2 regions of the Paenochrobactrum glaciei genome follow, and region 2 is predicted to be linked to the other one. Evidence: riboswitches for the same ligand, from Rfam matches in the RefSeq annotation. Region 2 holds a riboswitch; the other holds the start of a gene.
The links. A riboswitch is a leader RNA that binds a small molecule or an ion and turns the genes downstream of it on or off. The one in region 2 is predicted to bind FMN.

Region 1: another riboswitch for FMN. It lies ahead of ABDZ76_RS17025 (DMT family transporter); the one in region 2 lies ahead of ABDZ76_RS02495 (6,7-dimethyl-8-ribityllumazine synthase).

Annotation. Positions count from the first base shown of each region.
Region 1 covers NZ_BAAADE010000020.1:312-7,646, reverse strand. The annotation lists gene ABDZ76_RS17060 (acyltransferase family protein) at 1-923, opposite strand, end outside; gene ABDZ76_RS17055 (MarC family NAAT transporter) at 1,112-1,792, opposite strand; gene ABDZ76_RS17050 (DedA family protein) at 1,847-2,377, opposite strand; gene ABDZ76_RS17045 (NAD-dependent epimerase/dehydratase family protein) at 2,550-3,512, opposite strand; tRNA gene ABDZ76_RS17040 (tRNA-Ser) at 3,654-3,743, opposite strand; gene ABDZ76_RS17035 (hypothetical protein) at 3,902-4,510, opposite strand; gene sufA (Fe-S cluster assembly scaffold SufA) at 4,689-5,069, shown strand; gene ABDZ76_RS17025 (DMT family transporter) at 5,142-6,056, opposite strand; FMN riboswitch at 6,155-6,305, opposite strand; gene ABDZ76_RS17020 (GFA family protein) at 6,406-6,873, opposite strand; gene ABDZ76_RS17015 (GNAT family N-acetyltransferase) at 6,989-7,335, opposite strand, start outside.
Region 2 covers NZ_BAAADE010000001.1:502,435-509,769, forward strand. The annotation lists gene ABDZ76_RS02490 (DHA2 family efflux MFS transporter permease subunit) at 1-958, opposite strand, end outside; FMN riboswitch at 1,856-2,015, shown strand; gene ABDZ76_RS02495 (6,7-dimethyl-8-ribityllumazine synthase) at 2,106-2,585, shown strand; gene fdhD (formate dehydrogenase accessory sulfurtransferase FdhD) at 2,650-3,459, opposite strand; gene ABDZ76_RS02505 (protein tyrosine phosphatase family protein) at 3,574-3,918, shown strand; gene mutL (DNA mismatch repair endonuclease MutL) at 3,925-5,829, shown strand; gene ABDZ76_RS02515 (DUF2093 domain-containing protein) at 5,853-6,086, shown strand; gene lpxK (tetraacyldisaccharide 4'-kinase) at 6,094-7,113, opposite strand; gene waaA (lipid IV(A) 3-deoxy-D-manno-octulosonic acid transferase) at 7,113-7,335, opposite strand, start outside.

The DNA.
Region 1 (7,335 bases), on a different contig from region 2:
ATTGCATTAAAGAAGAATAATCCAACGAGTGGATGTAAAATAAAAATTCCAAAACTATAACGAGAAAGATTGGCAAAGCCTGACCACTGCAAAGGTGTGTAAAGACCTTGTGTGCTTGCGTTATATAGAAGAAATGTGAACACATATAGGAATATGAGGCGTGCCGGACCTTCAAGAACTACAGTGTGCCCGTCTACATCAGCTGGTGAGTAGAACAAGAAAATGAGAAGGCATATGGTAAGGCCAAGATAGGTCAACGATTTTGGCAGAACTATATTTTGATGTCTTACCAACCACATGCCGAACAAAAATGATGGTAAAACCCGTAATATGCCAAAATTTGTAAATTGTGCTCTGGTTAAAGAAGGGCCACCAAGCATTCGTGTTAACAGCTCACCACCGATGATCGCTATAATAAGTGCTGCTAAAATTCCCACACCAAAACGTTTGCTTAAGACATCGAATAATGGAAAGCAAAGGTACATCAGGAATAAAGCGCTGAGTGACCAGCTGACATAATTGTAAGAAAAAGTACTACCCAGACCCCAGCTATGCAAAAGAAATAATTGGGTAATAGCATTTTGCCAATTGGTATCCGGCTGGGCATTCGGATTAATAAATCCATATGCATAAGCAATAGAGATGAGCGCAAAACAAGAAAAAGTGGCCACGTGAAGAGGGTAGATGCGTGCTAAACGCTTTGCTTGAAAAGCAAAGTATTGACGTCTATCCCATGTGCCATAAGCACGGCGTGCAAGGAATAGTCCCGATACGATAAAAAATATATCAGTAAAATATGAAAAACGTAAAACAACAGAAGTTATGAATTCATTGTCTATTGGTATTCGGAAGGAATAGTGAAAAGTAGCAATTCCTAAACATAGAATGAAACGTAAACCATCAAAATCTGGAAGTCGTTGCATTATACACCAATTCACAAAAATATTGTTCGAATTTAAAACTAAATTGAATGGTTATGCCGTTTTAATAGGAAAGGCCAGCGGTTTTATTTTTTAGTCAGTGCGATTTAGAATATTTATAGACAGCCTTCACACAAAAGCCAGCGACGCAACATTGGCTTTTGTAATCCCTTATTTATAGTTGATGCGTGTTAAAGTGTTGCGGTCGCACTGAGGCTTGAAAATTCAACGTAAAAATCACGTATGCCTGATGCTAAAAACTGCACAGCAATACATGTAAGCAAAAAGCCCATAATTTTGGAAATTGCTTGTGTACCATGTTTGCCAAGTAGTTTTTCAATCCATTGCGAAGCTGAAAGCATGATGTAAGCAATGGTTGTAACAATCGCGATGCCGATTAAAATATGAACATGCCCCATAATCATCTGGCCGCTTGGAATTTGTGAACCAAACCCCATCACCACCGCGATAGAGCCTGGGCCTGCAAGACTTGGCATAGCTAAAGGGGAGAATGAATAATCCATATCAGCTTTTTTAATGTCGGATGCGCTGGACTCGACTTCTGATGAAGGATCGTTGCCTGAAAACACCAATCGTAACGCCAAAATCAGGATGATAATCCCGCCAGCAACACGAATACCCGGCATGGAAATGCCAAAAAGTGTGATGATACCCTTACCCAGCAGAAGAAAAGTTGCCAGAATACAAAAAGCATAAATACAAGCCTTGGCAGCTTGTTTGCGCTTTTTCTCAGCGGACATGCGATTTGTCAGAGACATAAAAAGCGGAAAAGTAGTCAACGGGTTCATAATTGGCAAAAGGCCAATAACAACAATTGCTGTATATTTAAAAAAATCTACAATATATGACATATGAAAATCCTTTTTGCTCAAGCCTATGAGGGATTTCTAAAGAAAAGGCAAATTTTACTTAATCCAATCTAGCCAGCTAACATTTAAAGCGAATGCGCCCGGTGCCAGCATGGCAAATGCCCATATGGCTGCGGAGGCGAAGTTTGCGAGCTGAAACAAGACTTGCGGTAAATTCATTATACCTGCCATTAGCGGAACAATAGCTCTTAATGGCCCCCAAAAACGACCTATAAAAACGCTCCATGTTCCCCAGCGTTGGAAGAATAACTCGCCATTACGTGCCATATCCGGATATTTAGAAAGCGGCCAAATATTGAGAATTTGCTTTTTATAACGGCGTCCGAGCCAATAAGAGACCCAATCACCTAAAAACGCACCAAGGGCTGCTGAAATCCATAGGGTTAAGAAATCTAAGTTCGCCACACCAATAAGGGCACCCATACCAATCAAGATTGTCGTGGCGGGGGCGAGGAGTGATAAAAAGGCCAGAGATTCACAAAAAGAGAGCGTAAATGCAATGAAGGGCGCTAAATAGCTATATTCCTGAACAAAATTTAAGGTTGTTTGAATCAAATTATTTAGCATCAAGTAGGCTCAATCATAAAATATGCTTCTGGTCGCGGGTGTTTTAGCTGTATCTTATTCCGGTTAAAGTCGCGTGATTTTATCATTGTAGAATATATAATGTAATGAATTACAATTTTGCTGGAAGTAAGATTGAGAGATGAAAATCATAACAATAATTGAGGTTCAAAATTTATTCTTTCACATAGCCGAGCCGTTTTAAAATTAAGAGCTCAGTTTCAGTCGGTGCCATTGTTTCGGCTAATAAATCCAATTGATAGTGGTTCAATGTGCTTTTGAAGTGTCCATAGAGAGAGCGTTTGGGTTTCCAGCCAAGCTCATCGATAATCCGATCCGGTGCGGCCAGACACGGATAATCACGAAATGGAAACCATGAGCGTGCACTTGCATTGCCTGCAGCACCACCGACAGCAATCTGATTATCTTCAAGCCCTGCAACTTGTGCCAACAAGGTGGAAAGTTGCGAAAATGTTAAAATTGCTGTGTCGGCAACATTAAAAACATCGAAGCCGCGGCATTCACTTTGAGAAACATGCATGATGGCATTTGCAACATCATCAACATGAATGAACTGTGCTTGGGTGTCACCTTTTCCGGGCAACAAAATCGGCTTATTGGCGGCCTGCCGCGCCCAGAACCACGTTTCCCTGTCCGAACTATTATCAGCGCCAAAAATATAAGGTGGACGAAGCATGATACATTGGTCGTAATGATCAGAGGCCGAGCGATAGATTTCCTCCATCTCACTTTTCTCTTTGCCATATTCAGCCCAAATGGCAGCGCCGCCCGTCGGCTCATTTTCGAATGGTGGTTGAATTGCACTGTCTGCGTAAACTGCGGCGCTGGAAATGACGATAATATTGCCGGTTACGCCTTGAAGGGCTCGCGTGAGGTTTTGTGCTTGCTGTGGTGTATAACAATTGGTGTCAACAACAACATCAAATTGTTGACCTTTCAGTACATTTTCAAGAGCCTTCAAGTCATTACGATCAGCAATTAGCTGCTCCACATTCTCAAGCGCTACATTGCCACGATTAAGAACGGTCACTTGTTTGGATGCGCTCAAGAATGTATTGACGACATGCTTACCTACAAAGCCAGAGCCTCCGATAATGAGGACAGATTTATTTTTCATCGGACTGACCATATATCTTTCAAAAAACTCGGCGATTCATATGAGAAATGATCTGTGATTCTTGAGCTCAATGAAACCCGTGCAGCAAACCTGCAGGCCTTGATCCGTAAGTATTATGAAGATTGTTTTGAATTTGATAGATGGCGGAGGGGGTGGGATTCGAACCCACGGTACGGTCACCCGCACGCCGGTTTTCAAGACCGGTGCCTTAAACCACTCGGCCACCCCTCCGGCTACACTTTATATTTGAACAAGAAGATCAAATATGAGCTCATATAAGGCAATATAAGCAGTGCTGAATGTCGCCTTTATATGCAAATCATTTGAAACGTCAACTGCTTATTATGCTTATAGAAAAAATAATTGAATGAAGCTGTTAATAACAGTTTTTAGGGCGCATCGCAGCTTTCCGGAACACTCTTTTCCAGATCAAGCGGTGAGGGGGTAAGGCTACCTGTCATAATCTCCAATGGTTTAAAAGGTGGCTCTTCCTGCATAGCCGGATTTGTCATTCGCAAAGTGTAGCAACCGGTAAAGACAGTTTTTTTACCGTCATTATCTTCTGCTTCAATGGCAAGTGGCAGGCTCCAGTAAATTTGTCCGGCACCCGGGTCGGGCTCAATATGTCTGGTTTTCACACGTACAGATTTAGTATTCTCGTAACCTTTGGCAAAATCATTAAAATGCGGATCACGGCCTTCTTCTGAATAATAGCTATAGGCGCGCACATATTCCTTACGATTGATCGCATTATAATAGGATTCAATCAATGTTTCGGGATTGCTGCGATTATCCAGATAATCAGGGACTTTTTCTGTTTCCCCGACCTCTGCCTGAACAGCAGGTGTTACAGTTTTTTCAACTGTTTCAGCTGCCTCAGCAGGTTTAGGCTCTTTTTCATTGGCTAAAGCCGGCAGGCAAGACAAGCCGGTAATGACAGCAGCGAGCATGAGCCCGCGCATGGTCATATCCTGCTTTTTTGCATATATCTGTCGCATGAAATGATCCTTGTTCATTCTTGATCTAGCCGCAAAACATTGATCCCTTGCGATCAGCATTGTAGGATACTAAATATAGTGAAATCATGGCAAATTAAGTGAAGTTTTGTGATCATCACGATTCTTGATTTTCTTGCTGATAGATTCAGTACTTTTGTACAAATTGAAAGTGAATAAAATGGGCCGTTTTGCAGTAATGACCTTGACCGATGCTGCTGCTGGTCGTGTGAATGAAATTGTTGAAGCGCGTGAAGATGCGCATGGCATCCGTATTGGCGTCAAAAAAGGCGGCTGTGCGGGAATGGAATATACAATTGATCTGGTGAATGAGCCGCAGCAAGGCGACGATCTGGTGCAGCATAATGGTGCGTCTGTTTATATCGCGCCACAGGCCGTTATGTTTTTGCTGGGCACACAAATGGACTTTGAAGTGACGACATTGCGCACTGGCTTTGTTTTCAATAATCCAAACCAGACCTCGGCATGTGGTTGCGGTGAATCAATCGAGCTGACGCCCATCTCTGAAGAGAAACTTCGTGAACTTCAAAGCAGTCTATAAAGAACTTATAATAATATATTGAAATCATTATAAAATAGCCCGCCATTGTATCAAAATGGCGGGCTATTTCTTTTAAGTGCGGGCAGGGAGCTTTCCGGCATCACGGCGCACGAGATAAAGCGATGCGCCGACAATGAGGGCTGCGCCAAACCAGAAATTATTATCCGGCACTGCGGCAAAGACGATCCAGCCGAGAATGACATTGATCGGCAGTTTCAGGTCATCAAACGGTTGCAGGAAGACAGCATCCGCTTCGGAATAGGCTGCGATTTGGCAATATTGCGCAATGGCGGTGAGGGTGCCAATCAGAATAAGAATGAACCAAACCTCCATCGCCGGCGCGGCCATTTCCGGCATGCCGATGCCTGATGCAACCCATAAAGCTGCATTAATTGGCGAAAGCAGAACCAGCATATAGATGGAAATACTGACAGAACGCTCAAAGCGCGTCAGATATTTGGTCATGACGGAATATCCCGCCCAGAGTGCGGCCGCCAGCACTGGCAGCAAAGCATAAGCGGTATAGGTATCAGACCATGGTGCCAGAATAATGACGGCACCGGAAAAACCAACAATAGCGGTGATAAGGCGTGCCGGAGTGACAACTTCTTTCAAGAAAAAGCGAGCAAATACGATCACGAAAAATGGTGATGTCATTGCCAGCGCAATGACCTGCCAGATTGGCACATGGGTGAGGGCGTAGATCCATACCTGCACCCCTGCTGCAGCCAATGCAACGCGCATAATATGCAACATCAAATGATTGGTGCGCAGTGCCTGCAAGCCAAGGCGGAATACAAATGGCAGGGTAAGAATGAGGGCAATAATATATTGCCAAAAGGCAATCATAACCGATGGAATGCCTGTTTTGGTGCCAGCCCATTGTGTGGCAACATTGACGCCTGCATAGGCGACACAAGCCGCCAACATCAGACTGGCGCCAAGTAAGGACGATCTGGTCGTTTTAACAGAGGTAATTTGGCTCAACGTTGTTTTCCTGTCTCGTTAGCCTGTCACCTCAGGGTACGGGGAGAAAACAACAATAGGCAGACGGCTAAAAGCCGTTTGCGTATGCAGCATTCACACCACGCTCTCTCTCATCCGGACTATGACCGTCGGCTTCGGAGTTACACCGAATCTGCTGACCCTGACAAAACTGTCAGGCGCTCGCGGGCTTTCGAATAGATTTTATTCGTTACCGCCGGTGGGGAATTGCACCCCGCCCTGAGAACTGGATTTCATTAATTTAGCAGCCAAAGACCAAAACCTGATCTTTGGCTGCTTATGAAATAGGATATGTGTGGCGCTAAATCAATCTATAGATGGATTTAAGGCTTTAAGAATGGGGTTCACTCGATGATGCAAATTCACCCATCAGCTTTTCAAAATCTTCAAAAGGCGGGAAGCCTTCATAACTGTGAGTGGCTGGTGTCTGCGCCCAGTCTAGTTTTTCCTTGGTCATTGTTTCGATGAACGGGACGAACCACCCATGATCATCAAATAATGACGGACGCACATTGAGAAAGCCATCAACGCCTTCAATGCGGGTATACATCCATGTCATACAATGATCGCAGAAATAATGATGTTGTTGGCTCCCATGTAAACCACCGATAACAGGTTCTCCTTGTGTGACTTTAAAGCCGGAAGAGGGAACCATCGCTGTTAATGAAAACGCACTGCTGCTCATGGTCTGGCAGCCGGCACAATGACATGCTGCTGTCATGATCGGAGCAGCTGTCATTTCAATTTTGACCTGTCCGCAACGACATTGTCCGCTTAGGGGTAATCGAGGCATTTTCATTAATTATATCCTTCAAAAAATGATGCTAATTTTTACAAATTCTTTGAAAGTTTTTCAATTTAATATTCTTTCCATCAATGCACAGCCACATTGAAGGCTGATACAGGCAGCACAACTAATTCAATGCGATAAGTCCAGCATCGGTGGGGGTAAACCCGCACCTCTGGAAGTAAAATTCCCGAAGATGGGGCGCAAAATCTACATGCATCCACTCGCAACCAGCTTCCTTTGCATGTTGAACCGCCTCTGCTATCAGAGCTTGTGCAATACCTTGGCGCTGAAATGCCGCTGGTACCATTGTATCCAAAATAAAGGCGTGGACGCCGCCATCCCACGCGACATTCACAAAGCCAATCAGTTTTTCCATATGACGCACACAAACCCAGCCAAGACTGAAACGATTGACCTGTGCCCACCAATCGATAGTTAATATTGAATGTTCAAAGCACTCTGCATGAATGG
Region 2 (7,335 bases):
CAAAACGTGCAAACATCGAGCGTGCGCCAAATTTCATGGTGAAGGCACCAATCGCCGAGGTAAATGTCAGCATACCCGACTGAAACGGTGACAGGCCAAAACCGACCTGAAACATCAATGGCAGCAGGAATGGCACCGCACCTACGCCGAGGCGGAAAATACTGCCGCCCACCACAGAAACCCGGAACACTTGATTTTTAAACAATGACAGATCAAGCAAAGGCTCGGCCACACGTCTGGCATGCCAGACATAAAGAAGACTGGCTACAACCCCGATGATCAGCGTGCTGATGCCGACAAAGGTTGGCAAAGCCGGAAGGCTGACCACCGAAAGCCCGAACACCACACCGGACATGCCAAGCCCTGAAAGGACAAAGCCTGTCCAGTCGAGTTTACGGTTAATCAGCTCTTCGGCATCCGGCAGATATTTGGTTGAAAACCAGATGCCCATAATGCCGATTGGCACATTGATGATAAAAATCCAGTGCCATGTGAAATAGGTGGTAATAAAGCCACCAATCGGTGGCCCCGCCAATGGCCCTACCATCGCCGGAATGGAAAGCCATGCCATCGCAGAAACCAGCTCATTGCGCGGCGTTGAGCGAATGATCAACAAGCGCCCTACCGGCGTCATCATTGCGCCGCCCATACCTTGCAAGGAGCGCGCCAATACGAAAGATGTCAGGGAGTTTGAGGCCGCACAGGCAAGCGACCCCAACACGAAAACACCAATGGCGGCCCGAAACACCCGCTTGGCACCAAAGCGGTCTGCCATCCAGCCGCTGATCGGAATGAAGATCGCCAGTGACACCAGATAGCCGGTTAATGCCAGTTTCAGTGCAATCGGACTGGTGCCCAGATCGTCTGCGATAGCCGGTAATGACGTGGAGATAACATTGGAATCCATGTTCTCCATGAAAAGAGCGATGGCAAGAACAAGAGGCACTGACCGGTTCACGGCAATAAATCCATGTTTCCTCAGATTATGAGGCATTCAACTTCAATTATCAGCTACAGGAAATTTCCGTGTTTACGGGGTCTCTGTCACGATAGGCTGGCTTACTTTACTCAAGAACACACCAAATGACAGCTTAAAGTTGATAAAATATTGGTGACAAAAACGCGCTCCCACTATTGAAAACATTGCACTTTCTGACACGCCAAAACTCACCGAGTGTTACACGCGTTCACAAATGTCATTTCGAGGGTTGCGCCATAGGTTACACGCTGTTACATTGTGTGAAGACAGTGTTTTTTACGAATTTCCTGAATGAGACTGGGGACATATTCAGGCGAGAGAAAGGAATATGGCATGAGCGATCTGACAAGAACCGCACTTATGTATTCTATGATGATTATCAGCCTGAATACTGCACTGGCTATCGCAGTGATGGGTTTTGATCTTCTGCACTAATAAGAGTGCGAATGCAAAATTTTGATGAGCGTTTTGCAATTGGCAAACAGATGAACATCAACCTGATGCTCATTAGCCACGGTCAGACAAAACAGCCATTAAATGTTCTTGCGTTAAGAAGATTTTAATCCCCTGCACCTGAAACTGACATTGAGAGGTCAAGTTTTACAAAGCTAAGCCTCTCTTAAGAATCGGCTGATAGGTTTATTTATCAGCAGCCTTGGCAGACAAAGCCAAAGCAAAACAGTTTTCTTGCCCTCCAGGCACATTTGAGAAAGAGCGTTTCATTGGCGATAATGAAGCGCTCTTTTTCCTTATCCAACCCTATCTTGTCTGCTCAAAAACAACTTCAATCCCACGCGCAAACAGCTCTGGACAAACAGCTCTGGACAAACAGCAGGACAAAACCTACATTTGTCACAGCCGTACAATCCCGTGCGGTCTTGTTCTCGGGGCGGGGTGAAATTCCCCACCGGCGGTATGAAGTTTGAAATTCAAACTTTGAGCCCGCGAGCGCTTAAATTTGGATGCCAAGTTTAAGGTCAGCAGATCCGGTGCGATGCCGGAGCCGACGGTATAGTCCGGATGGAAGAGAGCGAAAGAAGACTTAGAATCTGAACGTCCCGACAGGAGACGTGCGGGTTCGTAAGTATTTTTTTGTACGCCCTGTTTCTAGTTTCGTGAGGAACCTATGACACAGAGCTATCCGAACACAACTCCTTTCAAAGTTGCATTCATTCAGGCACGCTGGCATGCCGATATTGTCGATGAAGCACGCAAAAGTTTTATCGAAGAAATTGCCAAGCTTTCCGGCAATAAAGTTGACGTCGAAATTTTCGATGTACCGGGCGCTTATGAAATTCCGCTGATGGCCAAAACTCTAGCAGATACAGGTCGCTATGCGGCGATTGCCGGCTGTGCTTTTGTGATCGACGGCGGCATTTACCGTCATGATTTTGTTGCAACTGCCGTGATCAACGGCATGATGCAGGTGCAGTTGGAAACCAATGTGCCGGTTTTGAGCGTTTCGCTCACCCCGCATCATTATCATAACAGCGAAGAACATCATCAGTTCTTCCATGCGCATTTCAAAATCAAAGGCGTGGAAGCAGCCCATGCTGCCATGCAGATCGTGTCTGAGCGTGCGCGCATCAAAGCACTGACCGCATAATCACATTTCTAAGTAATAAAAAATGGCGGGGTATTGATGCCCCGCCATTTTTATCAGTGCTATTTTATGGGTGCAGCACACGCTCTGCATGGGTGTAAATATCAAACTCCTGCCCCCTCACCAGAGCGACCAAAGTAAGCCCTGCTTTATCCGCCGTTTCGATGGCCAGTTGTGTGGGCGCAGAAATTGCAGCCAATAAAGGCACACCGATGATCGCCGCCTTTTGCACCATCTCTACTGACAGCCGGCTGGTCACCACCACTAACCCTTGGCCAGGCTCATATATATCGCGCAATAATGCACCCGCCAGTTTGTCCAGAGCATTATGCCGCCCGACATCCTCGCGCACGCAGACAACGCCCTGTTCGGGCACATAAAACCCCGCACCATGCACCGCGCGCGTTGCTTCATTCAGCTTTTGCTGACGTGCTAATAAAGCCATCGCGTCGATAATGTCTTTAGGTAAAAACTGCGCTTCAACATCTTGCAGCTGCGGCACCGGACGCAATGCCTGTTCGATTGATTCAATCCCGCACAATCCGCAGCCAACCGGCCCCGCCATATGGCGGCGGCGCACGGCAAAACGGCTAAGCGATTGCTCTTTCAATGTCACCTGTGCATCAAATCCGCCATCAACCGCCACGATATTAATGGTTTCAATATCGCTGATCTTCTGAATGATACCTTCGGTCAACGCAAAGCCGATGGCAAAATCTTCCAAATCATCAGGCGTTGCCATCATAACCGCATGGGTTGTGCCGCCAAAACTTACCGCGACCGCCACTTCTTCCGGCACCGGACGTTCCGCGTTTAAAAAACTGCCGTCGCGATAAATTTGCCGCTGAACAAGCCGTGAAGATTTTTGATTAGTCATGGCTTCTCCCATTATTTTATCCCATATTAGACTTATAGGGTTTGCTTCAAGATTCTGAAGCCGCCAGTTTTTTATGTCCCACCGGACAATGACCAATAATCGCAAGGTAGCACAATGGACATTCGCCAAATCGACGAAATTTATTCAGTCTCCGGCCAGATTTCACCTGATGATATACGTGATCTTGCAGCGCAGGGCTTTCAGATGGTGATCTGCCATCGCCCTGATGGTGAAGGTGGCGCAGACCAGCCAAATTTCGCTGAAATTGCCAAAGTAGCTGAAAAAGTCGGCATCACGGCTGTGCATGTGCCTTTTTCCGGCGGTATGCTCACCCAGGAAGATGTGGACGCGATGGCTGAAGCACTCGCCAAAGCCGAAGGTCCGGTACTTGGTTTCTGCCGCTCGGGCGCCCGTTCCGCACAGATTTACAGCATCACCCGCGGCTTAGAAAATAATTAATCATCCATGACCATTAAACATCTCAACGAAACCATCATCAATCAGATCGCTGCAGGTGAAGTGATCGAGCGACCGGCCAGCGTTATTAAAGAGCTGGTGGAAAATGCGATTGATGCGGGCGCTGACCGGATTGAAATTGTTACCGCAGGCGGTGGCAAAACGCTGTTGCGTGTCACGGACAACGGTTCCGGCATTCCGCAAGCTGAGTTGAGTTTGGCAATCTCGCGTCACTGCACATCCAAATTGCAGGATGATGTGCATGATATCCGCGCACTGGGCTTTCGTGGTGAGGCCTTGCCTTCCATCGGCTCGGTGGCGCGGCTGAGTTTGAAATCACGCGTCAAAACCGCCGATAGCGGTTTTGAAGTGGGTGTTGAAGGGGGCAATCTTAGCCCTACCCGCCCTGCGGCTTTAAATGTCGGCACGATTGCCGAAGTACGTGATCTTTTCTTTGCAACGCCAGCGCGATTGAAGTTCATGAAAACGGATCGCGCCGAAGCAACCGCTATTACGGAAGTCATCAAGCGCATTGCTATTGCCTTTCCGCATATTCGTTTCTCACTGGCCGGAACCGATCGCACGACACTGGAACTGCCTGCCACCGGCACTGGCAGCCAGGCTATGCTGGAGCGCATTTCGCAAATCTTAGGCAAAGAATTTGCCGAAAATGCGCTGGAGATTGATGCCGAGCGTGACGGTGTACGCCTTTCCGGCTTTATTGGCATTCCATCATTTAACCGCGGCAATGCCCAGCATCAATTTGCCTATGTCAATGGCCGCCCTGTGCGCGACAAGCAAATTTTTGGGGCGCTGCGCGGTGCCTTTATGGATGTGATTGCCCGTGACCGCCATCCGGTTGCGGTGCTGTTTTTAAATCTTGATCCGGCATTGGTGGATGTCAACGTACATCCGGCCAAAGCCGATGTGCGCTTTCGTGATCCGGGTCTTGTGCGCGGGCTTATTGTCGGCTCTATCAAACAGGTACTGGCTGCATCTGGCATCCGCGCCTCCACCAATGCAGCCACAAGCATGATGGAAGCCTTCAGAGCGCAAGGCTTGCAGCCCTCTTCTCATATGCCGCCGCAGCAGGCATCAAGCTATCGTCCGCAATTTGCAAGCCGTGACTGGCAGACGCATCAACCGCGTCAGGAATGGTCACCGGCAACAGCGCATCCGGCACACCGTCCGCTTGATCTTGATGAGAGTCAATCGGCTTTTGGCTCGATGCCAACCGGCTTGAATGAGGCAGGACAATCGGTTTTTGCTGATATCAGCATTCCAACTGCTGATGCACGCGCCGGAATGGCCGAGCCTGAAACAGAAATTATGGCTATGCCGTTGGGTGCTGCACGCGCACAGGTACATGCCAATTATATTGTCGCCCAGACGGAAGACAGTCTGGTGATTGTCGACCAGCACGCAGCCCATGAGCGCCTTGTTTATGAAGCCTTGAAAACAGCGCTTCATTCCAAGCCGATGGCTGCACAAATGCTGCTTATTCCGGAAATTGTCGATCTGCCGGAAGAAGATGCCGATCGTTTAACCGCCCATAGTGAAACATTGGCGCGCTTTGGCTTAGGGGTAGAATCCTTTGGCCCCGGTGCCGTGGCCGTGCGTGAAACCCCTGCAATGCTGGGGGAAATGAATGTGCCGCAGCTTATTCGTGATCTTGCCGATGAAATTGCCGAGCATGATACCGCCAATGGCTTGCAGGAAATGCTTGATCATGTGGCCGCAACTATGGCCTGTCATGGGTCTGTGCGCTCCGGCCGCCGCTTGAAACAGCAGGAAATGGATGCTTTGTTGCGCCAGATGGAAGCAACACCTGGCTCCGGCACCTGCAATCATGGCCGGCCAACCTATATTGAACTAAAACTCAGCGACATCGAACGCTTATTTGGTCGTCGTTAAACAAGCATGAATTGGATAAGAACATGAATAATTTTGGCGGTTCCTACAATACCGAAGCCCGTATCCGCTATCTTGATGGTGATTTTGATATTGTGACCATGGGCGAATATGTAATTTGCGCAGTCAGCGGCATTCAAATTCCGCTGGACGAGCTGAAATATTGGAGCGTCGAGCGTCAGGAAGCCTATGCGACAGGCGAGATTTCTTTCCAGCGCGAACTGGACATGCATCCGGAATTACGCAAACGCGATAAATAATTTTAAATTATTGTCGGGCTTCAAAGCGCTGCAAAACCGTTTCAAAAATGGTTTTTGCAGCACTTTTGTCTGCAAAACTCAATTCCACATCCAGTACAGACAGGCTTGCAATAAAGCTGCGATCCATATCCGCTTGCGAGGCCAGCCTGACATAGTCTTTTGCCGTTGTTATCAGACGCAGGTTTTTAAGCGCCGCTTCATCCCGCAATTGCGCAATATCTTGCGCGGTAAACGGATGATGATCGGCAAATTCACGTGTTGCGCCAATCGACGCGCCACTTGTGCGCAAACTGAAGAAGAACTTTTCCGGATTGCCTATACCGGCAAATGCAAGCCACTGACCATCAGCTAAATCGCTTTTTGAGGAAGCTTGTAAAACCGCATCAAAGGTCGGTTTTCCGGCCGCTTGTGCTTGGGCAACCAAATGATCGGCAGCATTTTGTGTGCCGATGCGCAAAATGCCATCAGTTTTCGCCATCTGCACATCCAGTGGCGCGCGTAACGGCCCCGCCGGAATAATCATGCCATTGCCAATGCCGCGCGAGGCATCGACCACCAGAAGTGCATAATCGGCATAAAGCCGCGCGCTTTGAAAACCATCATCCATAATGATGAAATCGCAACCGCGGGTTTTTAAAAATTCCGCAGCATGGGAGCGGTCAGAGCAAACAGCCACACTGGCATGACGCGCCAGTAATAACGGCTCGTCACCCACACGCTTGGCGCTATCGGTTTCCGGATCAACCAGATGCACGCCATTATAATCACCGCCAAAACCGCGGGAAACAATGCCGGGAATAAAGCCTTCATCACGGGCAAGTTCGGCAAAATAAATAGCTGTCGGTGTTTTACCGGCGCCGCCTACTGTGTAATTACCAATGCACAAAACCGGCACATCAATGCGTGCACCGGCACGTTTTGTCAGATTACGGGCGGCAACCATGCCATAAACACAAGCCAATGGTGCCAGCAAGCCGGAACGCCAGCTTGGAGCCTGCCACCAAAAAGAAGGTGCCTGCCCCGCCATTAATCGCCTCGTCTCAAACGCTTTTGATTTTTGGCATCATCATGTGCTGCACTTGTCAGCTGTGCCTGCACCAGCAATGGCTGAATAAACGGCTCCAATGATAAAACGGTACGCTCCAGCGAGCCGCGCATGTCAAGCACGGTGCGTAAGCCCGCGGCGATCATTACCTTCAGATGCTTCGGATTATTGAAAAGGAAATTGACCGCACCGGCGAGCATTTCA